One region of the Viridibacterium curvum genome, then DNA from elsewhere that is predicted to be linked to it. Evidence: predicted binding sites of a transcription regulator. Region 1 holds the regulator's gene; each other region holds the start of a gene.
The links. Region 1 encodes sigma-54, which starts transcription at its own class of promoters, with help from an activator protein. Its sites were predicted from a motif close to TGGCACGCTTNCTGCTNA; they were not measured.
Positions count from the first base shown of each region.

Region 2: nirB (nitrite reductase large subunit NirB) is a predicted target of sigma-54. The motif match lies at 3,233-3,250, and genes of this name have one in related genera.
Region 3: nifH (nitrogenase iron protein) is a predicted target of sigma-54. The motif match lies at 1,926-1,943, and genes of this name have one in related genera.
Region 4: nifE (nitrogenase iron-molybdenum cofactor biosynthesis protein NifE) is a predicted target of sigma-54. The motif match lies at 5,651-5,668, and genes of this name have one in related genera.

Region 1 is NZ_BAABLD010000008.1:1,041,727-1,049,173, reverse strand. It holds gene ABEA02_RS12670 (efflux RND transporter periplasmic adaptor subunit) at 1-309, opposite strand, end outside; gene recA (recombinase RecA) at 550-1,566, shown strand; gene recX (recombination regulator RecX) at 1,600-2,064, shown strand; gene lptB (LPS export ABC transporter ATP-binding protein) at 2,045-2,767, shown strand; gene ABEA02_RS12650 (RNA polymerase factor sigma-54) at 2,786-4,291, shown strand; gene hpf (ribosome hibernation-promoting factor, HPF/YfiA family) at 4,302-4,628, shown strand; gene ABEA02_RS12640 (PTS sugar transporter subunit IIA) at 4,782-5,267, shown strand; gene hprK (HPr(Ser) kinase/phosphatase) at 5,236-6,177, shown strand; gene ABEA02_RS12630 (NAD(P)H-dependent flavin oxidoreductase) at 6,248-7,447, opposite strand, start outside.
Region 2 is NZ_BAABLD010000007.1:8,776-16,222, reverse strand. It holds gene ABEA02_RS06455 (bifunctional protein-serine/threonine kinase/phosphatase) at 1-83, shown strand, start outside; gene nirD (nitrite reductase small subunit NirD) at 162-497, opposite strand; gene nirB (nitrite reductase large subunit NirB) at 511-3,039, opposite strand; gene ABEA02_RS06440 (methyl-accepting chemotaxis protein) at 3,593-5,203, opposite strand; gene ABEA02_RS06435 (cache domain-containing protein) at 5,240-5,704, opposite strand; gene ABEA02_RS06430 (hypothetical protein) at 5,957-6,247, shown strand; gene ABEA02_RS06425 (type IV pilus secretin PilQ) at 6,372-7,447, opposite strand, start outside.
Region 3 is NZ_BAABLD010000017.1:505,285-512,731, reverse strand. It holds gene ABEA02_RS18810 (NAD(+)--dinitrogen-reductase ADP-D-ribosyltransferase) at 1-451, opposite strand, end outside; gene ABEA02_RS18805 (hypothetical protein) at 633-1,229, opposite strand; gene ABEA02_RS18800 (group II truncated hemoglobin) at 1,213-1,668, opposite strand; gene nifH (nitrogenase iron protein) at 2,112-2,993, shown strand; gene nifD (nitrogenase molybdenum-iron protein alpha chain) at 3,188-4,645, shown strand; gene nifK (nitrogenase molybdenum-iron protein subunit beta) at 4,752-6,311, shown strand; gene ABEA02_RS18780 (hypothetical protein) at 6,654-6,959, shown strand; gene ABEA02_RS18775 (YkgJ family cysteine cluster protein) at 6,990-7,447, shown strand, end outside.
Region 4 is NZ_BAABLD010000017.1:488,472-495,918, reverse strand. It holds gene ABEA02_RS18735 (LysR family transcriptional regulator) at 107-1,051, shown strand; gene ABEA02_RS18730 (Rieske 2Fe-2S domain-containing protein) at 1,182-1,502, opposite strand; gene ABEA02_RS18725 (flavodoxin) at 1,813-2,355, opposite strand; gene ABEA02_RS18720 (AAA family ATPase) at 2,641-4,347, opposite strand; gene ABEA02_RS18715 (response regulator) at 4,370-4,849, opposite strand; gene ABEA02_RS18710 (hypothetical protein) at 5,104-5,421, shown strand; gene nifE (nitrogenase iron-molybdenum cofactor biosynthesis protein NifE) at 5,700-7,151, shown strand; gene ABEA02_RS18700 (hypothetical protein) at 7,162-7,447, shown strand, end outside.

The DNA.
Region 1 (7,447 bases):
TTCGCGCACGTGGATCTCGGCGACCGTGCCGGTTTTCTGCGTGCGCACGTCCACTTCATCGATAGGCAGCACGTTGCCCTGTGCCGCCAGCACCACCGGCACGGATTCGATGCGCGACTTGACGGTCGTCACCGCTTGCGGCCGCGCGGCACGATCGCCGCCCGCGGCAGGACCGCTCTGGCTTGCCGGCGCACTTGCCTCGGCAGACACGCCCTGCGCCGCCTTTTCCCCCTCGTTCTTGTTGCCGGAACCACACGCGGCCAGTGTCAACGCCAGCACGGCGGACCAGGCTGTTCTTTGTACTTGCATCACTTCCGACCCGGCGTTGCCGCCGCGTCGCCCTCATGGAGTCATTCGTGAATGGGCCGGAATGGCCGGATCCTGCTCAGTCCCTCATCTTCTACGATTCGCACAACCCGCGCCAGCGTTGAAGTATTTCCAATTGTTCGCGGTAATTCACATCGGTTGCTGTGAAACGCGGCACGCCTTACGCAAGGTCTATGCCATAATTTCCGTGAGCGCCCGTCACTGCAGACATTGAGGATTGAAATGGACGACAACAAGTCAAAAGCCCTGGCCGCCGCATTGGCACAGATCGAAAAGCAGTTTGGCAAGGGTTCCATCATGCGCATGGGCGACGGCAAGCTGGAGGAAGAGATCCAGGCCGTATCGACCGGTTCGCTGGGGTTGGACATCGCATTGGGCATTGGCGGCCTGCCGCGTGGCCGTGTGGTGGAAATCTACGGCCCGGAGTCTTCCGGCAAGACGACCCTGACCCTGCAAGTCATCGCCGAGATGCAGAAAATCGGCGGCACTGCGGCCTTCATCGACGCCGAACACGCACTGGATGTGCAATACGCAGCAAAGCTGGGCGTAAATGTCGGCGACCTGCTGATTTCGCAGCCGGACACCGGTGAGCAAGCCCTTGAAATCGCCGACATGCTCGTGCGTTCGGGCGGCGTCGACATCCTCGTCATCGACTCGGTTGCCGCGCTGACGCCCAAGGCCGAAATCGAAGGCGAGATGGGCGACCAGCTGCCGGGCCTGCAAGCCCGCCTGATGTCGCAAGCCCTGCGCAAGCTCACCGCCAACATCAAGCGCACGAATACGCTGGTCATCTTCATCAACCAGATCCGCATGAAGATCGGCGTGATGTTCGGCAACCCCGAAACCACCACGGGCGGCAACGCACTGAAGTTCTACGCCTCCGTGCGCCTCGACATTCGCCGCACCGGTACGATCAAGAAGGGCGAGGAAGTCATCGGTTCCGAGACCAAGGTCAAGGTCGTCAAGAACAAGGTCGCGCCCCCGTTCAAGGAAGCGCATTTCGACATCCTCTACGGCGAGGGCATCTCGCGCGAGGGTGAGATCGTCGACATGGGCGTGGATCACAAGTTCGTCGACAAGTCCGGCGCCTGGTACGCCTATCAAGGCGAGAAGATCGGTCAGGGCAAGGACAACGCCCGCGAGTTCCTGCGTGAGCACCCCGAGACCGCACGCGAGATCGAAAACAAGATCCGCGAAGCTGTCGGCGTCGCAGCCATGCAGGCCGTGGCCGCCGAGTAAGCCCGGCGTCCGCGGATCTGACCGGAGCCCGCAGTGAAGAAGCCCGCCTCCTCCCTCACCAGCACTGCACTGCGTCTGCTCGCCACCCGCGAGCATTCGCGGCAGGAGCTGCGGCGCAAGCTGGCTGCGCGTGCCGATGAGGGCGATGACGTGGAGGCCGTGCTGGACCGCATGGCAGAAACAGGGCTTCAGTCCGACGCGCGCTTCGCCGAAAGCTATGTGAGATCACGCGCCGGACGACTGGGCAGTGCCCGCATCCGCCGCGAGCTGGGTGACCGTGGTGTGACGGAAGAACTCGCCAGCACCGCACTCGGTGAGGTACTGGTTGAAGACGAACTGACACGCGCACGGAGCGTGTGGAAAAAGAAATTCGGGCAGCCGCCCGTCGATGCGAAGGACTGGGCCAGGCAAGCCCGCTTTCTGCAGTCGCGCGGCTTTTCGGCGGAGCTGATCCGCAAGTTGCTGAAAGATCCCGTGCATGAGTTTGTTGAAGGTTGAAGGCGTCCGCAAACGTTACAAAGCCCGCACCGTGGTCAAGGACGTGTCCTTCCAGGTCGGCGGCGGCGAAGTCGTCGGCTTGCTGGGCCCAAATGGTGCGGGCAAGACGACCTGCTTCTACACCATCGTGGGTCTCGTCAAGGCAGATGGCGGCCGCATTCACCTGAACAGCACCGACATCACCCACCTGCCGATGCACCGTCGTGCGCAGCTGGGCCTGTCCTATCTGCCTCAGGAAAACTCGGTGTTCCGCAAGCTGACGGTGACGGAAAACATCCTCGCCGTCCTCGAATTGCAAAAGCTCGGCAAGGACGAGCAACGGGGTCGCCTCGACGAACTGCTCGACGAGCTCAACATCGGCCATCTGCGCGACGCCAATGCGATATCCCTGTCTGGCGGCGAACGCCGTCGCGTCGAAATTGCGCGCGCACTCGCCACCAACCCCAAACTGATCCTGCTCGATGAACCCTTCGCGGGCGTCGATCCGATCGCGGTGATCGACATCCAGAAGATCATCGGCTACCTCAAGGCACGCGGAATCGGCGTATTGATCACCGACCACAACGTGCGCGAAACCCTCGGTATCTGCGACCACGCCTGGATCATCAATGCCGGCGAAGTGCTGGCGGGCGGTCGTCCGAACGAGATCGTGCAGAATGACCAGGTTCGCCAGATCTATCTGGGTGAACATTTCCGGCTGTAAATCACGCATCATCCAGTCATGAAGCCCTCGCTCCAGTTACGTCTCTCCCAACAGCTAGCGCTTACGCCTCAACTCCAGCAGTCCATCAAACTGCTGCAGCTGTCCACCCTGGAGCTCAATACCGAAATCGAGCGCATGCTGCTCGAAAACCCTCTGCTCGAACGCGATGGCGCCGAGGAGGGCGAAGATGTCGCACCGATGCAGGACGTGCCCACGGCAGAGGCTGCGACAGCAGCCAGTGAACTGTCCGACCGCCACGCCAATGGCGAAGAGGACTTCGAGCCGCAAACCACCGTCGAAATGCCCGACACCATTACCGAGGCCTACGACTCGGTGTCGGACGACGACATCGGCGAGGCTGCCGAATGGCGTGCCGAAGCCACGGGCAGCGGCAGTGGCAGCAACGACAGCGACGACGACAGCGATTTCCAGGAGTTCCAGGCCGCAAGCACCAGCCTGCGCGACCACCTTGAGCAGCAGCTCGCGCTGATGCCCTTCTCGGACCGCGACCGCGCCTTGATCCGCCTCATCATTGAAGCGCTCGAAGACGACGGCATGCTGGCGCAGGAGCTTGAAGAGCTCCTCCCCCTGATCCCCGAAGAATGGGAAGTCGAGCTCGAAGAGCTGGTCACGGCTTTGCGCCATGTGCAGCACTTCGACCCCGTGGGAATCGGCGCCCGCAGCCTGCAGGAATGCCTGTTGCTGCAACTGAAGGCACGCGACAAGAGCCCCACGCGCGATCTGGCCATGGGCATCGTCGAGCACTGTCTCGAACAGCTCGCCGCACGTGATTTCGTCAAGATCCGCCGCCGCCTGGGCTGCGATGACGACGGCCTGCGTGCCGCACACGAACTCATCTGCAGCCTCAACCCGCATCCGGGTGCCCAGTTTGCGCCGCTGGAAGCGCGTTACATCGTGCCGGATGTGATCGTGCGCAAGTACCGTGGCGCCTGGACGGCTAACCTGAACCCCGAGGCCATGCCCAAGCTCAGGATTCACCGGGTCTATGCCGATATCCTTCATCAGAACCGTGGCATCAGCGGCTCGCTGTCCACGCAACTGCAAGAGGCAAAATGGCTGATAAAGAACGTCCAGCAAAGATTTGACACGATCCTGCGCGTGTCGCAGGCTATCGTTGAAAGACAGCGCCAGTTCTTCGACCACGGTGAAGTGGCCATGCGGCCCCTGACCCTGCGGGAAATTGCCGAAGAGCTGGAACTGCACGAGTCCACGGTGTCGCGGGTCACCACACAGAAGTACCTGGCCTCGACGCGTGGGATTTATGAACTGAAGTATTTCTTCGGCAGTCACGTGTCTACGGACACGGGCGGTGCCTGCTCCGCCACGGCGATTCGCGCGCTGATTCGCCAGATGGTCGCAGGGGAAGACGGCAAAAAACCGCTGTCGGACGCAAAGATTGCCGAGATGTTGGGCCAGCAGGGTATCGTGGTGGCTCGCAGAACCATCGCGAAGTACCGCGAGTCACTCAATATTCCGCCGGTCAGTCAGCGCAAAACGATCTAGGAGTTCGCTTATGAACCTGAATATCACCGGCCACCACCTCGATGTGACGCCCGCCATCCGCGAATACGTCACAGGCAAGCTAGACAGGGTAATCCGTCACTTCGACCATGTGACTGCGACGCATGTCATCCTGTCTGTCGAAAAGCTCAAGCAGAAGGCCGAAGTTACGGTTCATGTCCGCGGCAAGGACATCTTCGTGGAAAGCAGCAACGAAGACCTTTACGCCGCCATTGACGCCATGATCGACAAACTCGATCGCCAGGTCGTCAAGCACAAGGAAAAGTCGTCCGACCATACCCGCGACGCCATCAAACACCAGCAAACTGCAGAAGGCTGAGCCCCTGCGACGGCTCTCTCCCGCACAGGGAGAGGGCCGCTTCAGCACAAACCTCTCGTTCATCTCGACGCTGCCTGTCCGATCAGGCAAACTTTCCCCCCTCTCTCGCCAACTCGCGGAATACCAGGCGCCGAAGCGTCCGTACTACCTGCAATGAACCTGATCTCCAAGATCCTGCCTGCTGCCAACGTTGTCATCGACTTTGCTGCCAGCGACAAGCAGACAGTGTTCGAGTCTGCCGGCGTCATGTTTGAACGCCAGGCCGGTGTATCCAGCAAGCTGGTGACCGATGCGCTGGCCCAGCGTGAGAAGCTCTGCTCCACCGGGCTTGGGCAAGGCGTCGCTATTCCGCACGGCCGCATCAAGGGCCTCAAGTCGCCGCTGGGCGCCTTCATGCGCATGGCCGAAGCGATCAACTTCGATGCCCCGGATGCCAAGCCCGTCGGTCTCATCTTCATCATGCTCGTGCCCGAGCAGGCCAACGAGGCGCATCTGCAGCTGCTGTCCGAGCTCGCCACGATGTTCAGTGATCGCGAATTCCGCGATGCGCTGACGGAATCCGCCGACGCGCGCGCGCTGCACAGCCTCTTTGCCGAGTGGGACGCCAATGCGGCGAACCAGCGTCGCCCAGCTGTTTGAAGCCAACCGGGCCGCGCTGCGCCTGCGCCATGTCGCAGGCCGGCTCGACACCCATATCACCGTTCACGATGACCGCGTGTGGGCAGCCGACCTCGTCGGCCACCTCAACCTGATCCACCCCACGCGCCTGCAGGTCATCGGCCAGACCGAGTTCGAATGGGCGCGCCGTCAGGCCAAGGACAAGCTGGAGCACCACCTGCTCGCCATCCTCGCCGCACCACCCCCTGCAATCATCGTCGCCGACGACTGCGAGGTGCCCGACATCATCCGCCGCAACTGCGAAGATGTTGGCGTTCCCGTACTCGCCTCGCCGCTCGAATCAGCGCGCGTCATCGAAGTGCTGCGGTCCTTCCTGTCGCGTCGTCTCGCCGAGCGCGTCTCGCTGCACGGCGTGTTCATGGACGTGCTGGGCCTCGGTGTGCTCATCACCGGCGACTCGGGTGCAGGCAAATCCGAACTCGCGCTCGAACTCATCTCGCGCGGCCACGGTCTCGTTGCCGACGACGTGGTCGAGATCTCGCGCATCGCCTCGGGCGTACTCGAGGGCAAGTGTCCCGAGATGCTCAAGGACTTTCTCGAAGTGCGCGGACTGGGCATCCTCAACATCCGCACGATCTTTGGCGAAACGGCCTGTCGTCGCAAGATGCGCTTGCGTCTCATCGTGCACCTGCAGAAGCGCAACGTGCAGGACGAACCGCTGCGCCTCACGCTCGACGATGAGGAACAGGACGTGCTGGGGGTTGGCGTACGCCGCATCATCCTGCCCGTGGCGGCAGGTCGCAACCTCGCCGTGCTGCTCGAAGCGGCCGTGCGCAACACCATCCTGCAACTGCGCGGCATCGACTCGACGCAAGAGTTCGTCGACCGCCAGCGCGATGCGCTGGATCGGGACGATCCCTTCGAGCACTAGGCAGGAACCAAAACAACAACGGCGCCCGCAGGCGCCGTTGTTGTTTGGGCCGCGAATTTGCGGCGGCAACTCAGGCCGGCCGGGCAGCCTTGGTCAACGGCGAACCCAAGGCCTGCGGCGCACGCAACAGGAATTCCAGCACGTCACGCACCGGGCGGATCTCGTTGCCAAAGGGCAGCATGCCCTTGCCGCGGAAGAACAGGCCATTCTTCACGTCACCGTGGCAGGCTGCGGCAAGGTGCTTGTCGATGCAGAACTGGCCGGCCTTGGGCAGGCGATCACGCAGGCCGCACTGGATCAGGCAATCCCAGCGCTGCGAGCAATTCCGTTCCGCATCGGCTGTACGTTCGGCAGCTGCCTGCAGTTTGGTCTCACGCTGCAGGTAACGCGACAACCATGGCGTGTTGACGGCACGCGCCGGCAGGCCCGCCACACTCATGAATTCGACGATGTCTTCGGGCTTCGCATTGGCCAGCACATGCTTGAACTCGATGTCGGCATCGCCCTCTTCGGTCACGGCAAAGGCAGTGCCGACCTGCACGGCCGAAGCACCCAGCGCCATCAGCTCGCGGATGCGTTCATGCGAGTTCACGCCACCCGCTGCGATGAGGGGGATCTCGCCCGGTTTCAGCCCAAGCTGTTCAAGCGCCTGCACGCACTCGGGCAGCACGGTTTCCATATCGAAACGCTGGTTGGCGGTGTCGCCCACATTTGCCGCGCCAAGGTGACCGCCCGCCCAGCCCGGATGCTCCAGCACCACGGCATCGGGCAGGCGCCCCTTGCGCATCCAGCGTTTGACCACCAGCGACAGGCCTCGCGCATCGGACAGGATGGGGATCAGGGCCACCTCCTTGAACTCAGACACGAGCTCCGGCAAATCCAGCGGCAAGCCGGCGCCCATGACAATGGCGTTGGCGCCGGAACGGCAGGCCTGGCGCACATAGTCGGCGTACTGACTGACGGCACGCATGACATTCACAGCCACAGCACCCGCGCCGCGCGCCAGCTCCAGCGCAGCTTTGACCTCGCGATCCAGCGCTTCGAGGTTGGCCGCTTCGATGAGCTCGCGCGTCGCACCCTCGGTACGTGCCATGAGATCGGCATGCAAGCGACGCAGATCGACACTGGCAATGGTGCCAAGCCCACCCAGCGAAGCGACGGTGCCGGCAAGGCGGTGAGCAGAGACGCCAACGCCCATGCCGCCTTGCACGACGGGCAGGAGTGGACGGCCACGCAAAATCAGATTGGGGAGTGTGTGTGTGAGCACGGG
Region 2 (7,447 bases), on a different contig from region 1:
CGCAGTTGGCGCTCAAGCTGCTGTGCGCGCTGTCGCTGTTCGGCAACGTGGCGCTGGCGCTACTGCTGTTCATGCGTAACTGAGCTTCTGCAGCGTGCTGAGGATGGAAAGCAGAACGCCCGGCAAATGCCGGGCGTTCTGCTTTGGCCTTGATTGCCTGCTCAGCTGACCGCCACCTGCACCTGCCCGCCCTCAACACGCACAGCATGCGCGCGAACGGAGTGCTGGGCCTCTTCAATGCATTCACCCGTGCTGAGATCAAAGTGGTTCTTGTACAGCGGTGAGGCCACCACCACGCGCTCGCCGATGCTGCCGATGAGGCCGCGCGACAGCACGCTGGCATTGGACTTGGGGTCAATGTTGTCGATGGCGTGGAATACCTCTGCCCCCACGCGGAAAACCGCAACGTGGCGGCCGTCTACGAGGGCACAAACGCCCGTGTTGGGAACGATGTCGTCCACTGCGCAGATGCTCGTCCAGTTCAGTGCTTGCGTCATGTGACGTCTCCTCTCAGGCTGTGGCTTTGTCGTCAACGGTGACGGCGATTTCATCTTCGCGCGCGGGTCGGATCTGGCCGCGCTCCTGCACGAAGACGATGCGCTGGTCAGCCTTGTCACTATTGACGAAGGTGCGGAAGCGCTTGCGAACCTCGGGGTTCGTCACGGCGGTCTTCCACTCGCACTGGTAGGTGTCGACCACATGTTGCATCTGCGCCTCGAGTTCAGCGCCGAGACCGAGCGAGTCGTTGATGATCACGTCCTTGAGGTATTCCAGCCCGCCCTCCATGTTGTCGCGCCATGTGCTGGTGCGTTGCAGGCGATCCGCAGTCTTGACGTAGAACATCAGGAAGCGGTCGATCATGGCGATCAGTTGCGGTTTGGTGAGGTCAGACGCAATCAGCTCGGCATGGCGCGGCTTCATCCCGCCGTTGCCACACACGTAGAGATTCCAGCCGCGCTCGGTGGCGATGACGCCGACGTCCTTGCCTTGCGCTTCGGCACATTCACGCGTGCACCCCGAGACACCGAACTTGATCTTGTGCGGCGCGCGCAATCCCTTGTAACGGTTCTCCAGCTCGACGGCGAGGCCCACCGAGTCATCCACGCCGTAACGACACCAGGTCGAGCCGACGCAGCTCTTCACAGTGCGCAGGGACTTGCCATAGGCATGACCCGACTCGAAGCCGGCGGCGATCAGCTCTTCCCAGATCAGCGGCAGCTGTTCCAGGCGCGCACCGAACATGTCGACGCGCGCACCGCCTGTGACCTTGGTGTAGAGGCCGTATTTCTTGGCGACCTGGCCGACAGCGATGAGGCCGTCCGGCGTCACTTCACCACCAGGCATACGCGGCACGACCGAGTAGGTGCCATCCTTCTGGATGTTGCCGAGGAAGTAGTCGTTGGAATCCTGCAGGCTGGCCAACTCGCCTTGCAGCACGAAGTCGTTCCAGCACGAGGCGAGAACCGATGCGGCCACGGGCTTGCAGATGTCGCACCCCAGGCCCTTGCCGTGCTTGGCCAGCAACTCAGAGAAGCTCTTGATCTGGCCAACGCGCACGAGGTGATAGATCTCCTGTCGCGAGTAAGGAAAGTGTTCGCAGAGGTGGTTGTTCACCGCCATGCCGCGCTTGGCCATTTCGGCCTTCATGATCTGCGTCACCAGCGGCACGCAGCCGCCACAGGTGGCGCCAGCCTTGGTGCAGCTCTTCATCTGGGCAATCGTCGTGGCGCCATCGCCCACAGCGGCACAGATCTGCCCCTTGCTGACGTTGTTGCACGAGCAGATCTGGGCAGCGTCGGGCAGTGCATCCGGTCCGAGCCCCGGCTTGGCCTTGCCGTCGCTGGACGGCAGGATCAGGAATTCGGGGTCAGCCGGCAGCGTGATGCTGTTGAGTGCCATCTGCAGCAGGGTGCCGTATTCATCGGCATTGCCCACCAGCACAGCGCCCAGCAGGCGCTTGCCGTCTTCGCTGACGACGATCTTCTTGTAGATCTGTTTGATCTCGTCGGTGTAGCGATAGCTGCGGCAGCCGACGGTGCGGCCCTGTGCGTCACCAATGCTCGCAACATCGACGCCCATCAGCTTGAGTTTGGTACTCATATCAGCGCCACCGAAAGCTGCGTCGCTCTGACCGGCGAGCTGACGCGCCACGATGCGGGCCATGTCGTAGCCTGGGGCAACTAGGCCGAACAGCTGATCGCGCCAGGAGGCACATTCGCCGATGGCGTAGATGTTGTCGTCGGACGTGCGGCACTGGTCGTCAATGACGAAACCGCCGCGCGGGCCAACCGCAAAAGCGTTCTGGCGCGCCAGCTCGTCACGCGCACGGATGCCGGCCGAGAACACGATCATGTCGGTTTCAAGGTGTGTGCCATCGGCGAACACCATGCGATGACGCGCCGTCATGCCATCGGTGATTTCGGTGGTGTTGCGGCTGGTGTGCACATTCACGCCCAGTGCTTCGATCTTGGTGCGCAGCATGCGGCCACCTTCGTCGTCGACCTGCACGGTCATCAGGCGCGGCGCAAACTCGACAACGTGGGTGTCGAGACCCATATCACGCAGCGCCTTCGCGCATTCCAGGCCCAGCAGGCCGCCGCCCACCACGACACCGCTGCGCGAGACCTTGCCGCCGGCAGTCATGGCCTCAAGGTCTTCAATGGTGCGATAAACGTAGCAGAACTCCCGGTCGTTACCCTTCACACCGGGGACAAAGGGCGACGAACCCGTGGCCATCACCAGCTTGTCGTAGGGCAGGACTTCGCCGTCCTGCGTAGTGACAGTCTTGTCGAAACGGTTGATGCCGACTACGCGGCTGTTCAGACGCAGTTTGAATCCGCTCTCTTCAAAGAAGCCGGGCTGGACGAGCGACAGGTCTTCCGCCGACTTGCCGGAGAAGAACTCGGAGAGATGCACGCGGTCGTAGGCCGGACGAGGCTCCTCGCACAGCACGGTCACGTCGGCGCCCGGCTGCAGTTGATGGAGTTCTTCGAGGAATTTGTGGCCCACCATGCCGTGGCCAGCAAGAATGATCTTCATGGTCTGTATCACTTCACCGGCCATGACGAAAGCTTGCTACGGCACGCAGAAATCACGTGCAGAAGGCCCCCGCGGACGCGGCTAATTGTCGGTTAGGAATGACCGGATGACGGGGATAAGGCTGCCATCCGGATTCCGCCGTCGTTGGCGGAGGCTTCGCTTCCAGGCTGCATCGCCTGCAAGCAAGCCTTGTCAAGCAGCATCCATGCCATCGGCTCCACCTTGCCGCATCGGGGCGGAAAAGATGATTTACAGCAATGCCTTAGAGGGAATTCCGCAAGGAACGCACAGCGCGGCCAACGTTGTTCCAGCGCGCCCAAGGCCGCACCAAGGGCGGGCCAGTTCGCCAACTTGGTGCCGGCGGAAAAAGTGGAGTCATAGGCCCGGGCCAACGGCAGGGCTGCCGCCCGCAGGACCACATTGCAGTCGACCACTGTGGCTGGGTCTGGGACTCGCGCTCGGGGTTAGTGACCAGAGGCGGAATACGTTGCCCGGAAGCGTGGCGGAGATTGCGCAGGACGCGTGCCCCACGCGCGGCGCCTGACGGGCGTGCTCAGACCCTGAACTTGCCTATGCCGTCGCTCAGCTGACGCGATAGCCCTTGCAAGGCTGTAGCGGTTGTCTGACAGCGCTGCGCGGAGCCGGCGTTGTCACTGCCCATGCTGGCGATGTTTTCCATGTTTTGCGCGATGCTGTCGCTGGCGGCCGATTGCTCGCGCGCTGCAACGCTGAGTTCACGCATGCGCATCATTGCCTCGTTGGCTCCGATTTCGATGGCGTGCAGCGGGTCGCGCAGCTGCTCCATGAGCTGAGCCCCCGCATCCACGCGGCTACGCGCGGCGCCCATTTCGGTCGCAGCGCTGACTGACTGGGTCTGGATGCGCTCAATGACCTGCTTGATATCCTGTGTGGCGTTGCTGGTCTTCTCGGCAAGCTTGCGTACTTCGTCAGCCACCACAGCGAAGCCACGACCGCTTTCACCCGCACGCGCAGCCTCGATAGCCGCATTCAATGCCAACAGATTGGTCTGATCTGCGATCTCGCGGATGACATTGGCAATACCGCTGATCTGGTTGGCGCTCTCACGCAGGGCCTCCATAGAGGCAGCCGTGGCATCCACCGTAGTGGCGATACCGCGCACCTCATCGGTAACTTTCATGACAAGGCTTACCCCTTGCTCGGCCGTGCGGGAGGTCTGCTCGGCGACATCAGTCACGGCAGATGCGCTGTCCGACACATGCGCGATGCTGACTGTCAGTTCCTCCACAACAGCAGCTGCGCTGCTGAGTGCATCTGACTGTCGCCCCACATTGCCACTCACGACATCGGCAGCCTGCGCCATATCGCGGCTCGCCGATTCAAGCTCCAACGCCGAACGACTCGCACTCGAAATCATCTGGCGCAAACTGTCCTGCATGGAGGAAAGCGCGCCAACCAGCTGCCCCACCTCATCATTCGCACCAGGCGCCACTGGCTGTGTGAGATCGCCGCCGGCAATCCGCTTGGCCACCATGATGGCGCTGTGAACGGGTTTGGCAATCGCACCTGCCATATAGGTACTAAGCATCACCGCGGCAACGACCGCGACCACAAACAGCAAACCGCAAACCATGTAGGCGGTGTTACGCACGGACAGCGCCGACTGATAACCCTCACGCGCAGCCTCAACCTCCAGCTGCACCCTCGCCGCGACGGTTGCCGAGACCAGCTTGAATTTGTCGTCCGCAGTCTGCATGCCGGATCGGCCCATGTTGGCATCCATCGATGCCATATCGATGGCCGTATTCAACGCCTTCTGGTAAGCCACGACATGACGGGCCAGCTTCTCCAGCATGCCCAGACTGTCTTCCTGCGCGCCCGCATCCGGCGTCGGCAACTTCGCACGCACGGCATCAAGACGATCATTGAGCGCTCTCAGGCGTTCAGCCGCCTTCTTCTCGCTCAAACCATCAAGGGCCGTAAACATGGCGTAGGCAGCAGCATGCACCGACAGCAACTCCGTTTCTATAGCCGTTGCTTGCTGAACGCCGGTAAACTGGTTCTCGAAAAGATTCTCCAACGCATTGCTGGTGTTGCGGAGCGCATAACCCGTCGCGATGCCAACGGCAAAAATCATGGCAACACAGCACATCGGCGCAATCAGCATGCGGTGGACGATTTTCATGCCTGTCTCCTGCGTTCAGTTTGCAGCGAAGACGATCTAGCGCTTGTAGATGCCGGCACAGACGATGTCCGAGCCCTGCAGCTGGCAGTAGGCCTGCTTGGGCAACACCTTCTTGGTCACCGGATCTGTAAAGGCATAGTCTTGCCAGAACTTACCCTTGCTCCTGGCGAGATCCACCCGCTCTTTGACGAATAGCTTGCCGTCCGGATCCTTGAAATCAATCAGGTCCTTGTCGACCATCTTGGGGTTCTGGCCGTGTGCCAGCACTTTGCCAGTCATGTCATAAACGACCGGGTAGAGGTCACGATCGATCCATTTGGGATCTTTGTCCGTGATCTCCTTGAGCGCTTGGGCGCGGTTAGCCTTGATGGCCACAATCGCTTTGCCGACCATGGCTTCAGCCTCTTTGGCCGTCGCAAACTCTTCGGCACCGATAGCCGGGACGCCTGTCAGGGTGATGATCAATGCCAGCGCTGCGCGAATGACTGCAAATTGCCTCATGGTTCGCCTCCGGAAGATGTTGACACCTGCCGCGACGACAGGCTCCAGAATGCATAACGACGCCCCCTGTCAAAGCTTGAGGTGCTGCATTGCGATAAGCGCAAAAACTGTGCGTGACCTCCCTCACGACACAGTTAGTTTCGAAATTCACCAAATTCTACGACCTTAGTAAAATTGCTTCCCCGATAATCAAACAGGCACGCGGCAGCCCACGGCCGCGATAAGCCTGCATCACAACAAGGTCAGAGGGTCATGTCATTCGAAATCGAAACCACCTCGTTCTGCGAGAACGGCATCAGTCCGCGCTGGGTCTGGTGGGTACGCGGCATCGCCGGCACCGAACGCTTCGGGCTGGTCGGCACGGATGAGCATGGCAAAGGCTTGTTCCTCTACGAACACGAAGGCGATCGCCAACCGCGCCGTGAGACCCTAATGGCACCCGAGCACTTCGCCATGCCAAGCACATGCAGCAAGAGCGAGGCCAACGATACCTTGCTGAAACAGCTGGTTTCGCTCGGTTGGACCAAAGCCAACATGGGCTGAAGCCTCGAGTTCCAGACGCCGTTGGAACTTGCTCCTTGAAAGCGCATTGGTCGCCTTGGACTGAAGCTTTCAGGCAATAAAAAACCCGGGACGAGCCCGGGTTTTTTATTGCAGCATCGCTAGCTCAGCGGCTGGCCATGTTGTCAGCCATGATGCGCGGCGTCACGAAGATCATCAGCTCAGTCTTGGTGTCTGCCTTTTCGTTTTCACGGAACAGGTAACCGAGAACCGGTACGTCACCCAACAGCGGGATCTTGGTCGTGTTGTTGGTGGTCGTTTGCTGATAGATACCGCCCAGCACCACCGTACCGCCGTTGTCGACCAGAACCTGGGTGCTCACGTGTTTGGTATCGATTGCCAAGCCGTAGCTCAGGGACACTTGGCTGTTTACCGAGTCCTTGTTGACGTCGATGGTCATCGAGATACGGCCATCAGGCGTCACATGCGGCCGCACCTTCAGGGACAGAACGGCCTTCCGGTAAGAAATCGTCGTGGCGCCTGAGCTGGATGCCGTCAGATACGGCAGCTCGATACCCTGTTCGATGATTGCTTCGTTCTGATCAGAAGTCATCACACGAGGACGGGACACCACTTTACCGCGCCCATCCGCCTCAAGGGCAGACAGTTCAAGACTGATGAAACGACTGCCGGCGGCGTTATACAGAATAGTCGACAGCACACCAGGCGAACGGCCGTTGATGTTCGGCGCGGCCAGATTGACGTTCTGCGCGTTGCTCGTGTTCCACTTGGCCTTGTCTTCGGTAAGACCAGCCTGGTAACCCGTGCCTTCGATACCCGCACCGACAGTCACCTTGGGACGGCCGCTGTACGTGTTGCCCAGCAATCCCAGGAAACCCAGGCGAGCGCCAAGGTTGCGCGCAAAACTGTCCGAGGCTTCCACGATCTGCGCTTCGATCAATACCTGCTTAACCGGTACATCAATCTCAGTCAGCATGCGACGCACGTCGTCGAGGCGTGCCGGCACGTCAGAGATGATCAGCTTGTTTGAGCGCTCATCCATCACCACCACACCGCGTTTGGACAGGATGGTCTTTTCCTTATCCTTCAGGATGCCGTCAAAAATCGACTTGGCGCTGTGGTAATTGACCTGGAAGGTCTCCGTGCGCAAGGGCTCCAGATCCGCGATCTGCACCTTGGAGTCGAGCTCAAGCTTCTCACGAGCCGCCAGCTCGTCACGCG
Region 3 (7,447 bases), on a different contig from region 1:
CGAGATAGCCCGTCCAGGCGGGTGAGGGATAGCGGTCCAGCGCCGACTTGTGGAACGAAGGCGTGATGCCGAAGCGGCTCTCCACCCAGCCTTTGAGCACAGCCCCCTGCGGACTGTTGGAGTCGAAGCCCCAGCCTTGCAGCAGTTTGAGATAGCTGGCACGGAAGCGTCGTTCACGGGGGCGTGGCTGCGTGGGGTCGGGCTTCTCCAGCCCGAACACGGCGTCCATGTAATGCGCAAAGCGGTCGGCCGCGTCAGCCTGGTCTACGGCGTCATCCAGCAGGCGGAACAGGCCCGCATTCGCCTCGCGCGTGCCGGCAATGCGCAGGGCTTGTGGATGCTCGTTGAAAGCGACCGACGCGACCAGATCTGCCGGTATACCCACCATGTTGGTGGAATACCAGCGGCTGGGCTGGTGCTCAAGCATCAGACCTTCGTCGCGGGCAGCCATGGCGGGCGAGTGGCGAGTGCAACAAAGGGCGTCATTCCCGCGCAGGCGGGAATCCAGCGACTTTCACGCAACGCCACTGGATTCCCGCGCCAGCCCTCTCCCCCAGCCCCTCCCCCGCAAGCGGGGGAGGGGAGCGAAGTGCGGCAATGCCGCTGGTAAAGCTGGCGGGAATGACAGACCCTTAAACGGGGCGATTCTCGTACGGATTGCGCACGGGGCCCATCAGCGTCAGCAGTTCGTCATACGTGCTCTGGATGAACTTCTTGTCGCCGACAAACTTCAGCCCGCCATTCACCACGGCTTCGGTCTTGCCGCCTGTGTCGAGCTTCTTGAGGTCGTTCTTTTCGAGATAGAAGATTTCGAGCAGCTCGTTGTACACGGTCGCTTCGTCGATCGGCAGGATGTAGAAGGTGGCGCCGGCGTAGTTGATGACGTACTTCTTCGACAGATCGATGTTGTCGCAGTAGAGGATGTACTTGCCGGTCGGCGTGAGCTTCTCGCCCAGGGTTTCGGCAAGCAGCTTGATGTAGCCGAATGAGAGCAGGAAGCCGCCCAGGAAGCTGAAGCCGACTTCGCCTTCCTGGCAGGCGGCGATGACTTGCTCGACGCACTTTTCAGGCGGGCGCTTCTCGTCGGCCTTCTGCTGCTGGAACTCGATGGCGATGTCACCGCGGAACCCGAAGCGCCCGGCGGTTGCGGTCGGCCCCTTGAACACGGCGTTGAGGAGTCGTCCTTCAGCTTCGAGGGACGCAAAGGCGGTTTTATCGATGGTGGTCATGGTGGTGATCCTCGTCATTGCGGATGAAATCTGCGGTTTTGAAAAAGGCTTGCTCCAGTTGGGCAATGAGCGCCGTGTCCTGCACGGTCTCTTGTAAGGCGGTGCGCATGCACAGCATCCATGCGTCGCGTTCGGCAGCGCCGATCGGGAAGGGCAGATGCTTGCGACGCAGGCGCGGGTGGCCGCGCTCGACCGAGTAAGCCTGGGGGCCTCCCATCCATTCGGTGAGGAAGCCCACCAGAACCTGCTTGACCGGCCCGAGGTTGGGCGGATGCATCGCGCGGATGCGGGCAGCCTCGGGCAGCGTGTCCATATGGAAGTAGAAACGCTCCACCAGCTGCGCGATGACCGGTACGCCACCGATCCGCGTGAAGTGCGGATTGGCGGGGTTGTCGGTGCTCGGGGCCGAGGCCACGATTGGCGCGATGGGCGTGTTCATTGCTGGCGGGCTGTAGCGAATACGAACCCTTATCAGCAAGGCCCGTACCCGACAACTGTCTGTCGCACACAAACCCAGCACTGGCGCGCTTCTACGCGCGTTTGTCGACTTTCAGGCGCGGTTTTATGGCGCCGTGTGCTTTGTGACAGGCGCAATGCCTTTGTCGCATTTGTCACACCCGACTATCACCTCGATAGTTTTGTGGCATCGCCCGAAAACCCGCGCAAATAAAGGCTTTCAAGAGGATTTCAAGAGGGTGGCACGCCAGTTGCTGAAAGGAGCCTGCACCGACCATGTCTCGCCGACGAGTCGCAGATACGAAGAGCAAGAAAAGGCGTTAGGGGCTGCATCCGGGGCACGGTAAAGCGCAAGAACCACACCCAACAGGGCAAAAAATTTTTGCGACCACTTTTAACTGCTCATCTGTTTGTCAGGAGAATCACATGTCAGACCTTCGTCAAATCGCCTTCTACGGCAAAGGTGGTATCGGCAAGTCCACCACCTCGCAAAACACCCTTGGCGCCCTCGCCGAAATGGGTCAGAAGATCCTCATCGTCGGCTGCGACCCCAAGGCCGACTCCACCCGCCTGATCCTGCACGCAAAGGCCCAGGACACCATCCTGTCGCTGGCCGCTGAAGCCGGTTCCGTGGAAGACCTGGAACTGGAAGACGTCATGAAGGTGGGTTATCGCGACATCCGTTGCGTTGAATCCGGTGGCCCGGAGCCGGGCGTTGGCTGCGCTGGCCGTGGCGTGATCACCTCGATCAATTTCCTCGAAGAAAACGGCGCCTACGACGGCGTGGACTATGTCTCCTACGACGTCCTGGGTGACGTGGTGTGCGGCGGCTTCGCAATGCCGATCCGCGAAAACAAGGCTCAGGAAATCTACATCGTCATGTCCGGCGAAATGATGGCCATGTACGCCGCCAACAACATCTCGAAGGGCATCCTGAAGTACGCCAACTCGGGTGGCGTGCGTCTGGGCGGCCTGGTGTGCAACGAGCGCCAGACCGACAAGGAACTGGAACTGGCTGAATCGCTGGCCAAGATGCTCGGCACCACGCTGATCCACTTCGTGCCGCGCGACAACATCGTGCAACACGCTGAACTGCGCCGCATGACCGTGCTCGAGTACGCACCGGACTCCAAGCAAGCCAACGAATACCGTCAGCTCGCCCAGAAGATCCATGCGAACAAGGGCAACGGCACGATCCCGACGCCGATCACCATGGACCAGCTCGAAGACCTGCTGATGGAGCACGGCATCATGAAGCAGATCGACGAGTCGCAAGTTGGCAAGACCGCTGCTGATCTGGCTGCCTAAGCACTGAGAGTCGAGGGGGTCATTACTGCCCCCCGGAGTTGCCGCGCAAGCGGCAACTCCGGCCCCCCTGGGGGGCGCCAGGAAAGCTTTGGACGGCCTTGCGCTTGGTTTCGTGGCTTTCCTGGCTCCGGCACTCACCGCCAGCGTGCACCCCGGCTCTCCACCCTCCGCTCCCGCATATAGGAGATTTAGAAATGAGCATGACCATTGACGAAAAGAAGGCCCAGAACGCAGCCCTCATTGACGAGGTGCTGAAGGCCTATCCGGAAAAAACGGCCAAGAAGCGCGCCAAGCACCTCAACGTGCACGAAGAAGGCAAGTCGGATTGCGGCGTGAAGTCCAACATCAAGTCCCTGCCGGGCGTGATGACCATCCGCGGCTGTGCATATGCCGGTTCCAAGGGTGTGGTGTGGGGTCCGATCAAGGACATGATCCACATCTCGCACGGCCCCGTCGGCTGCGGCCAGTACAGCTGGGCTGCGCGTCGCAACTACTACATCGGCGTGACCGGCGTGGACACCTTCGTGACCATGCAATTCACGTCCGACTTCCAGGAAAAGGACATCGTCTTCGGTGGTGACAAGAAGCTCGAAGTCATCATGGACGAAATCCAGCAACTCTTCCCCCTCAACAAGGGCATCACGGTGCAGTCGGAATGCCCGATCGGCCTGATCGGTGACGACATCGAAGCCGTGTCGAAGAAGAAGAGCAAGGAATACGCTGGCCACACCATCGTTCCCGTGCGCTGCGAAGGTTTCCGCGGCGTGTCGCAATCGCTCGGCCACCACATCGCCAACGACGCGGTGCGTGACTGGGTGTTCGACAAGACCGATCCGAACAAGCGCCCCGACTTCGTCTCCACCCCGTATGACGTGGCCATCATCGGCGACTACAACATCGGTGGTGACGCATGGTCCAGCCGCATTCTGCTCGAAGAAATGGGTCTGCGCGTCATCGCCCAGTGGTCGGGTGACGGCACCATCGCCGAGCTCGAGAACACTCCGAAGGCCAAGCTGAACGTCCTGCACTGCTACCGCTCGATGAACTACATCAGCCGCCACATGGAAGAGAAGTACGGCATTCCCTGGGTTGAGTACAACTTCTTCGGCCCGACCAAGATCGAAGAGTCGCTGCGAGAAATCGCTTCGCACTTCGACGACACCATCAAGGCCAATGCCGAGAAGGTCATCGAGAAGTACAAGCCGCTGATGCAAGCCGTCATCGACCGCTATCGTCCGCGCCTCGAAGGCAAGAAGGTCATGCTGTTCGTGGGCGGTCTGCGTCCGCGTCACGTGATCGGCGCCTACGAAGACCTGGGCATGGAAGTGGTCGGCACCGGCTACGAATTCGGCCACAACGACGACTATCAACGTACCACGCACTACGTCAAGGACGGCACGCTGATCTATGACGACGTCACGGGCTACGAGTTCGAGAAGTTTGTCGAGAAGATCAAGCCGGACCTCGTCGGCTCGGGCATCAAGGAAAAGTACGTCTTCCAGAAGATGGGCGTGCCCTTCCGCCAGATGCACAGCTGGGACTACTCCGGCCCGTACCACGGCTATGACGGCTTCGCGATCTTTGCGCGCGACATGGACATGGCCATCAACGCGCCGATCTGGGGTCTGTCGAAGGCGCCCTGGAAGAAGTAAGTAACCAGTGAGGAGTGAGGAGAGAGGAGTGAGGAGTAACACCTCGCCTCACGTCCTCCTCACTCCTGACTCCCAACTCCTCACTATCCTTTTCAGGAGAATCATCATGCCGCAATCCGCCGACAAGATCCTCGATCACGAGAACCTCTTCCGCGAGCCCGAATACCAGGAGATGCTCGCCACCAAGAAGAAAGAGTTCGAATTCAATCACCCTGATGCCAAGATCCAGGAAATCGTCCAATGGACGAAGACCGAGGACTACAAGGAAAAGAACTTCAAGCGCGAAGCCCTGACGGTCAACCCCGCCAAGGCCTGCCAGCCGCTGGGCGCCGTGTATGTCGCCAACGGCTTCCACAAGACGCTGTCGTTCGTGCATGGCTCGCAAGGCTGTGTTGCCTACTACCGTTCGCACTTCTCGCGTCACTTCAAGGAACCGACGTCCTGCGTCAGCTCCTCGATGACCGAAGACGCAGCTGTGTTCGGCGGCCTCAACAACATGATCGACGGCCTCGCCAACAGCTACAACCTGTACAAGCCCGAAATGATCGCCGTGTCGACCACCTGCATGGCCGAGGTGATCGGTGACGACTTGAACGCCTTCATCAAGACCTCGAAGGACAAGGGCAGCGTGCCCATGGAATTCGACGTGCCCTTCGCCCACACCCCGGCCTTCGTCGGCAGCCACATCACCGGCTACGACAACGCGCTGCTGGGCATCCTGCGTCACTTCTGGGACGGCAAGGCCGACACCACGGCCAAGCTCGAGCGCGTGCCCGGTGAAGCCATCAACTTCATCGGTGGCTTCGACGGCTTCGTCGTCGGCAACATGAAAGAGATCAAGCGCATCATGGATCTCTTCGGTGTCGAGTACAACATCATCTGCGACCCGTCCGAGACCTGGTCGACCCCGACCGATGGCGAGTTCCGCATGTACGAAGGCGGCACCACCAAGGAGACCGTCGAGCGCGCGCTGAACGCCAAGGCCACGATCATCTTCCAGGAGTTCTCCTGCGAAAAGACCGCCAAGTTCATTGCTGAACACGGCCAGGAAGTCGTGCTGCTCAATAGCCCCATCGGCGTGGCCGGCACCGACCGCTTCCTGATGGAAATCTCGCGCCTCACCGGCAAGCCCATCCCCGCCGTGCTCGAACGCGAACGTGGCCTGCTCGTCGATGCCATGGCTGACTCGCAAGCTCACCTGCACGGCAAGCGTTACGCCCTCTACGGTGATCCCGACTTCCTGCTGGGCCTCACCGAGTTCCTGCTCGAACTGGGTGCCGAACCCGCCCACGTGCTCGCCACCAACGGCGAGAAGGAATGGGCCGCCAAGGTGGAAGCGCTGTTCGCTTCTTCGCAGTTCGGCAAGGGCTGCAAGGCCTATCCGAAGCGCGACCTGTGGCACATGCGTTCGCTGCTCTACACGGAGCCGGTCGACTTCCTCATCGGCAACACCTACGGCAAGTACCTCGAGCGCGACACCGGCACGCCGCTGATCCGCATGGTCTTCCCGATCTTCGATCGTCACCACTACCACGTGCGTCCGATCTGGGGTTACGAAGGCGGCATGCGCGTGCTGGTTGACCTGCTCGACGAGTACTTCGAAACCCTGGATGCCAACACCATCATCCCAGGAAAAACCGACTACTCCTACGACATCATCCGCTAAGGATAGGGCGCTCGCCTACTGCGCGGCCCGATCTCGACTCTCCGGTGCTCGCTGTACCCCGGTACAGCTCCGCTCCTCGAATCGACCTCGGGCCGCTCGCTACGGCGATCACCCCATCCTGGAGTACGGAGATTCACGGCGGAATGCATCAATCCCGTCATTCCCGCGAAGGCGGGAATCCAGCGACTTTGATTTGTATCAGCGTCGCAAAGAGTTCAGCAGTGCAAGCGCAGCAATGAGGAAAAAGGCGCGGTGGGGGACTCCATGCCCCCACCGTTTCCTCACCGAGTCCGGACGCAGAGCCGGGCCGATACACGTTTCATCCCCTGCAAGAGGTGTCCCATGCTTATCAGCCACGACATACTCGGGCCGAAGAGCTTCACTGCCGTGATGCAGGAAGCCGGCGTCGCGATCGAAGAAGTGCCCATGGTCAGCTGGCCGCTGGGCGTCAAGGGTCAGAGCAAGGTGCTGCACTACAGCTACGTGTCGCGCAGGAGTGGGCAGACCGTGCATGTGCTCTCCTACAGCGAGCCCCTGATGCCCAAGGGCGAGTACCACGAGATCTGGCAGTTCGACGCGCCGTTCTCTGAGGCCGAGGCCGTTGCTTCGCTCGACAAGCATAGTTATCTGAACGGCCGCCTGGGGTGATGTACCGCTGGCGGCATTGAGGATGTCGCCATGTCTTCGCCCGCTTCGCCCGCTTCGCCCGCTTCGCCGCTGCTGTATTTCAGTCACCGCCACGCCAGCTTCTCGACAACGCTCACTGATTGCCGCAAGCAGGGCGAGTTGAGCGAAACCATGTTCGACGAAGCCGACGCCCAGTTCGAAGCGCGTGTCACAGAGTCCTGCAAGGGCGCCGACCCCATCGCCTGTGGCAGGGGCTGCGCGACCTGCTGCTCGCTGCGCGTGACGGCCACCGCTCCCGAAGTGCTGCGCGTTGCGCGCCACCTGCGCGAGCGGGTCGATGGCGACACCTGTGTTCGCCTCGTACGCCGCCTGTTCGAAGCCGACGGCCTCACGCGCGACCTTGACGAATCCGAGCGCGTCGCCCTGCGTCACAAGTGCCCCTTCATCGATAAAGCCGCCTGCGTCATCTACCCCGTTCGCCCGCTGGCCTGCCGAGGTCATGCGTCGCA
Region 4 (7,447 bases), on a different contig from region 1:
GTAGGCGGCACACAAACATTCAACTAGACAGATATGGATTGAATGATTTACAACCAAATGATGAAAATACCGATGCAAACAGGAACACAGGGAGGCGGACTGTCCCATGTCGATCAATGAGTTACGTTCGATTACCACGTTCATTCGCACGGCCGAGCTGGGCAGCCTGAGCCGGGCGGCCGAGGCGCAGCAGATCTCGCCGCAGGCGGCGAGCAAGGCGTTGGGACAGCTGGAGGCCTGGCTCGGCGTGCGGCTCTTCCACCGCACTACGCGCAGCATGTCGCTGACCGAGGAAGGTCAGCGCTTCCTCGAAGCGGCGCAGCCCTCGCTGGCCGGCCTGCAACAGGCCCTGCAGTCAGCGCGGCAGACGCGCGAGGAAATTGCCGGGCCGTTGCGCATCGTCGGCCCGCGTTCGGTTCTGCTGCAGGTAATCAGCCCGGTGCTGCAGGAGTACTGCCGCCTGTATCCGGAAGTGCAGCCCGATGTGCAGCTCGACGACCGCATCGGCAACTGGGTCGAGGATCGCGTCGACGTCGGCTTCCGCATCGGCTCGTCACCGCAGGAAGGCCTCATCGCGCGGCGCCTGTTCCCGCTGCAGCTGATCGTCTGCGCCGCACCGAGTTATCTGCGCAAACATGGTGTGCCCGAAACGCACCTCGCACTCAGCGCGCACCGCTGCAGCGTGTTCCGCAACCCGAACGACGGGCGCATGATTCCCTGGCACCTGAAGGTCGGCGACAGCGTGCAGGACTGGCCGGTGCCGCCTGCGTTCAGCACCAATGACGAATTGCTTGAGTTACAGGCCGTGCTGGCTGGCGAAGTGATCGGACAGCTTGCTGCCCCCACGGCGGCGCCGCACATCCGCGCCGGGCGCCTAGTGCCGCTGCTGGTCGAGCATGTGGCCGACGGCTACAGCCTGTTCGTCTACTACGGCAACCGCGCCTTGCCAGCACGCGTGCGGCGCTTCATCGACCTTGCGGTCGAAAGGCTAACCGGGAGTAATGACTTTGTATTAAGTGCAGAGGAACTCATTAGCGGAAAATTTTCCTGAAGGCAGCGCAAAAGTAAATGATTCAGCGATCACTTTACGTCTCAAAGCACCCAACAATATAGGACTTGCCCAGTGTCAGCTTTGACCGCTTGCGCGTACATCCATTCAAAGCTGGCCGAATGGCGAGCACTCAGTCCACATCCCCTTCCAGATCTACCTCCAACACATCCCCATTCACCTGAATCGGGTACTCCGTCATTTCGCACCCCGTCGGCGATAGCCCTTCGCCGGTATGCCCATCAAACACCCAGCCATGTGCAGGGCAGATGAGGGTGCTGCCGTTGAAGATGCCTTGTGTGAGCGAGACGCCTTCGTGCGGGCAGCGGGCCTTGAAGGCGCGGGGGCGGCCACCTTCGGGCCACAGGATGACGACTTCGGTTTTGCCGACCATGGCGGGGACGAGCTCGCCGGGGCTGAGCAGGGTTTTCTTGCAGAGGGTTTGCCAGGTCATGGTGGGGCTCCTTGATGTGGGGCGTTGGGGAATTCGGCGTGGGCGAGGCATTTCCCCTCTCCCGCCCCTGACGGGGCACCCTCCCCCGAGGGGGAGGGCACTGCTGAGGTGACGCGGTGATCCGCCACTTGCGGTCTTCGCCAACGCTGCCATCAGTCCTCAATCGTCGTTCCCGCGCAGGCGGGAACCCAGTGTCTTCAACGTCGCCGGATTCCCGCCGTGGCCCTCTCCCCCAACCCCTCTCCCGTGTGACGGGAGAGGGGAGCGTTGAGCGGCTGCGCCGTTCGTGAAGCTGGCGGGAATGACCGTATTACAGCGGCAAACCAAAGTCCGGCGCGATCAGCTTGAGCCAGCCGTCGACGCGCTCAGCCGTCATGTCGGGCTGGATGTCGTTGTCGATGGCCAGCCCGCAGAACTTGCCGTCGATGACGGATTGCGAGGTTTCGAAGGTGTAGCCGTCGGTGGGCCAGTAGCCGACCACCTTGGCGCCGGCGTCCTTGAAGAAGTCGTGCAGCAGGATCAGGCCGTCGACGAATTCGTGGCCGTAGGTGTCCTGGTCGCCGAGGCCGAAGAGCGCGACGGTCTTGCCGGCGAAGCTGGTGCCCTTGAACTTCTCGATGGCTTCGGCCCAGCTCTCTTCGTCGCACTCGGCTTCAATGCCGGGCAGCAGGCCATCGCCCAGGGTGGGCGTGCCGCAGATGAGGAAGTCGTACTTGAGCAGGTCTTCGACCGTAGCCTTGTTGATGTTGACGGCATCCGCCATGGTGTCGTCGTCGAAGCGTTTCTTGATCTGCTTGGCGATCTTGCGGGTGCTGCCGCTATTGGTGCCGAAGAAGAGGCCGATGCGTGCCATGGTGTTTTTCCTTGCTGGACAGTGAAGAATTCGGTGTGGGAGTAGGGTTAATGCCATTCAGTTTGCGAACATCGGCCCTCATCCCCAGCCCTTCTCCCGCAGGGAGAAGGGGGCAACAAGCCCTCTCCATGTGGGGCGCAGCAGGGGTTTCGTGCGGCATGTCGCACGCCTGCGCAGCCGACTGGCAATGCATTGCCAGTCGTGGGGCGCGGAGCGGGGTTGGGTGAGGGGCTTTGTCCACCCAGCGGTTCCCGGTTGTTGTGGCGAAGGCATTTGCGTGGCCTCTCAAGCGGCTGCAAGCAGTGCTGGCACGTCCATGCCGCGGAAGATGGCGCAGCGCTGGAACACGTCGAGTGTGGGCGGGCACTGCTTGTGCTGGCAGTACTTGGCGGCGAGCTTGGCGAGGCCCTTGATGTCGCGGCCCGTGGCGTGCGGGTAGATGCGCGCGAGGTCCTGCACGAGTTCGCTGCTGATGGGCAGGGCGAACTGTTCGGACATGACCTGCCAGATGCGTGCGCGGGCGGCTTCGTCGGGCGGTGAATACTTGATGAGGGCGATGCAGCGCGAGACGATGGCCTCGTCGATGTCATCGACGCGGTTGGTGGTGAGGAACAGCAGGCCGTTGAAGTATTCGAGCACGCGCAGGAAGACGCCGACCACGGCGTTGGCGGTCATGTTGTCGTCGCGACGGCGGATGTAGACGTCGGCCTCGTCGATCAGCATCACGGCGCCCCAGCGCTGCGCGCGGGTGAGCACGTCTTTCAGCGCGGTTTCCATCGCGGCGACGTTGAGCCCGAGCTGGCCGGAGTGCACGCGGTAGAGCGGGCGGCGGATGATCTCGGAATACACCTCGGCGGTGAGCGTCTTGCCCACGCCTGCAGGCCCCGCACACAGCACGGTGGTGCCGCCGGATTTGCCGGCGACGATGTCGTCCATGAGTACGTCCATCTCGGCGGTGAGGATGTCGATGAGGTCGGTCTGCTCGGGCGGCAGTACGAGCTTCTGTTTCAGCTGTGGCTGCCAGGCGTAGGGCTGCATGTCTTCCACGTGCACCCACAGGTAGTGGTGCAGGTCGAGGTGGAACATGAGGATGAAGGGGTGGATGGGCAGCTGCGTGAAGAGGCCTGCGGGCAGGGCGGCGCGTTCGTCTGCGACTTCGTCTTCGTTCTCGTAGCGGTTGCTCTTGGCAGCGCGGCGCAGGTAGGGGCCGAGTATGTCGCCGGGGGCGTCGAGCGTCAGCGTGCGCGAGGCGAGGATGCTTTCATCATTGACGAGGCGCGCCGTGCCGCCGCTGGCGGAGAGCACGATCACGTCCTTGCGTGACCAGTCGGTGTCGTGGTGCGTGGCATTGGGGTCGGCGGTGTAGAAGCCGGTGCCGCTGCCCGAGAACTGCTCGCCGTAGCGGCCGCGCCAGTCGTAGTAACGCTCGGTGACGGCGTCGTACTGGGCGATGAGTTCGGGTGTTTCTTTCAGGAAGCCCTTGGCGGCGAAGATCTCGCTGATGGTGCGCCCCGTGGCGTCACTCGCGTAGATGCGCACGATCTGGGTGGCCAGGGAGCCCTTGGCGTTGGCCTTGAGTTCGATGAAGACCTTGCCGGTTTCGTCTTGCGAGGGCGGGGTGTAGTCAATGCGCGTGACCACGTAGGGCAGGGGGCGCGTGGTCATGTTGGCGCTGAACAGCCAGCCACGGATGGCCTCTTTGGCGAGGTAGCGGGCAATGGCGGGCACCACGCTTTCGAGCTCGTTGGCGCCGAAGCGCGGACCACCGTCGGCGAGTGCGCGGCGCACGGTAGCGAGATGCGTGGCACGCGGCGCAGTGGCCGGGCCAGCCTCGGCGAGCAGCTGCTCCAGCTGGTCGAGCGCGGAGGCGGGCAGCTGCTGGATGTCGAGTTCGACGCGGTCGGAGAAGCGCAACTGCTCCTGCACGAGGTGGAGAGTGGGGTCGGCCGCGAGCAGGGGTTCGGCAAAGCGGCGTTCGATCATCAGCTTCATGGGCTTGCTCCCGGTGACTGGCTCAGCGCACGACTACCGGAATCGACAGGGCAGCACGACGACCGATCTGGGCGTCGACCTTGCGGCGCACGTTCTCGACCTTGAGCGGGCGCAGCAGGGTGCTGACGGCGCCGAGCTCCAGTGCGCGCTTCACCAGCGGCTCGTCGGCGTCGAAGCAGACGACGAGGATGCGCACGTCTTCGACGGCTTCGCGCAATTGGGTAACAACGGCTTCGCCTTCGGCCTCCAGCGTGGCGAGGCCCAGCAGCACCAGTTCGGGCGGCGCGGTCTTCGCCTTGGCGAGGGCTTCGGCGGCGGTAGTGAAGAGGTGGGTCTCCATCTCGTCGGCGAGCATGAACTGCAGCGCCGTGCTGGTGACGTCATCGCAGTCGAGCACGAAGACGCGCTTGTTCTCGACGGCACGCTGGGTATCGACACCGATCTGCATGATGGCTTCCTCTCTCTGTGCGGTGTGGGGCGCGAGCAGATCAGCAATCTTCATTCCCACATTGCAAAGCCGCATGGCACAAGGCTTTGCGGGCGACGAGGTGGAGAGCAGGGTGCGCCGCGTCGCCTTTGTCGCGCGGGCTTTGTCGTGTTTGTCGCAGCGCCGCATGGCGCGGGCTGGCCGGTGCGTGGGCCGTTTGTCACAAAGGCGCATGGGGACTCGCTCTGCGGGCTTTGCATGGCTGGCGGCACGCGTCCTGCTACTGGCCGTTGCCAGCGAACGGTGAACACACCTGAAGGAGCCCGCACATGAGCACGACATTCATCCGCCTCACGAGCGACGGACGTCGCATCGAAGTCATCGACGGCGTGGTTTGCCTTGACGGCCACCCGGAAGCCAAGGAACTGGTGGCGCTCGACGAGCACCCCAACCGCCAGGCGATTGCGCGTGCGGTGCCTGGTGCGAGCCACGTGGCGAACCGCCTCATCTTCACGCTCGACGAAGCGCACAAGGTGAACGACGCGCTCAACGAAGCGCGTCGCGATCTCGACCTCTCGCCTGTCGCCATTAACCGCCGTCTCAAGGACGTGATGTTCCATCGCGCCAAGATGGAAGGCGTGGAGTGATTCCCGCGCGATTCACCGCGATGCTTTGTCAACGACGCCTCGCCGTGCAGCAGCACTGTCTCGGGTCGTTTTCGCGCCTCGCGGCGAATCACGCGGGAATCGTGGAGCAGGGTGCGTGTGCGATGGCTCATGCAAACCCGACAAAGAGCCTTGTCGCAAAGCTTGCAAGCCCACGCCAGCGGCGCCGGGATCTGATGCCAAGTTGTTGATATCACTAGAAACACGACGCTGGCACCAATCCTGCTGAAGCAGGGTGTCAGCTGACAGAGAGGTGTGCCATGGATGCACGGGTTTCCAGCAAGATTCAGGACGTGTTCGAAGAACCGGCCTGCGAGCACAACCAGAACAAGTCGGCCAAAGAGAAGAAGAAGGGCTGTACCAAACAACTGTCGCCGGGCGCTGCGGCAGGTGGCTGCGCCTTTGACGGCGCGAAGATTGCGCTGCAGCCCATCGTCGATGTGGCCCACCTCGTGCACGGCCCGATTGCCTGCGAGGGCAACTCGTGGGACAACCGCACGTCCTTCTCCAGCAGCGCGACGCTCTATCGCACCGGCTTCACGACCGACATCAACGAGCTCGACGTGATCTACGGTGGCGAGAAGCGTCTCTTCAAGTCGGTGCGCGAGATTGTCGAGAAGTACAACCCGCCCGCCGTCTTCGTCTACCAGACCTGTGTGACCGCACTGATCGGTGACGACATCGAGGCAGTGTGCAAGAAAGCGACCGAGAAATTCGGCACGCCGGTGATCCCCGTGAACTCACCGGGTTTCGTCGGCCCCAAGAACCTCGGCAACAAGCTCGGTGGCGAAGCCCTGCTTGATTACGTGATCGGTACGGCCGAACCCGAATACACCACGCCTTACGACATCAACATCATCGGCGAGTACAACCTCTCCGGCGAGCTGTGGCAGATCAAGCCGCTGCTCGACGCGCTGGGCGTGCGCATCCTGTCGTGCATCTCGGGTGACGCGAAGTACAAGGAAGTCGCTTATTCGCATCGCGCCAGGGCGTCGATGATGGTGTGCTCGAAGTCGATGATCAACATCGCGCGCAAGATGGAAGAGCGCTACGACATTCCCTTCTTCGAAGGCTCGTTCTACGGCATTGGCGACATGAGCGAGACGCTTCGCGAAATCGCCCGCCTGCTCATCCAGAAGGGCGCGCCCGAAGAGCTGCGCGACCGCACCGAAGCGCTGATCGCGGTGGAAGAGAAGCGCGCCTTCGAGCGCATCGCATCGTTCCGTTCGCGCCTCGAAGGCAAGAAGGTGCTGCTCATCACCGGCGGCGTGAAGAGCTGGTCGGTCGTCGCCGCGCTGCAGGAAGCCGGCCTTGAAGTGGTGGGCACCAGCGTCAAGAAGTCGACCAAGGAAGACAAGGAAAAGATCATGGAGCTGATGGGCCAGGACGCCCACATGATCGACGACATGACGCCGCGCGAGATGTACAAGATGCTCCGCGACGCGCAGGCCGACATCATGCTCTCCGGTGGTCGCAGCCAGTTCATTGCGCTCAAGGCCAAGATGCCCTGGCTGGACATCAACCAGGAACGCCACCACGCCTATGCGGGTTACGAAGGCATGGTCAAGCTCGTCGAAGAAATCGACAAGGCGCTCTACAACCCCATCTGGGAGCAGGTGCGTCGCCTCGCACCGTGGGAGACCGAGCCCACGCCGCTGGTGAAGCCCGAACCTGAGCCTGCAGCGGCCCCCGTTGCCGCGCAGGCTGCCTGAGGTCGCAATCATGGACAGCAGCCTCACTCACTTCGTCGCCTACCCGCTGGCCATTGTCAGCCTGGCCTTCCTCTACCTGCGCGTGCTGCTGGAGTGCTGGCTGCATGGCAGGGCGGAGCAGCAATCGGCGGCGCGTCGTCAAATGCGTGATCAAACCCATAGCCACTGGGTTCCCGCCTTCGCGGGAACGACGGCATCGGGCGCGATCTCTCATCATCGTCATTCCCGCGAAGGCGGGAATCCAGTGTCGTCCGAAGCGTCGCAAAGTCGCTGGGTTCCCGCTTTTTCCCTCTCCC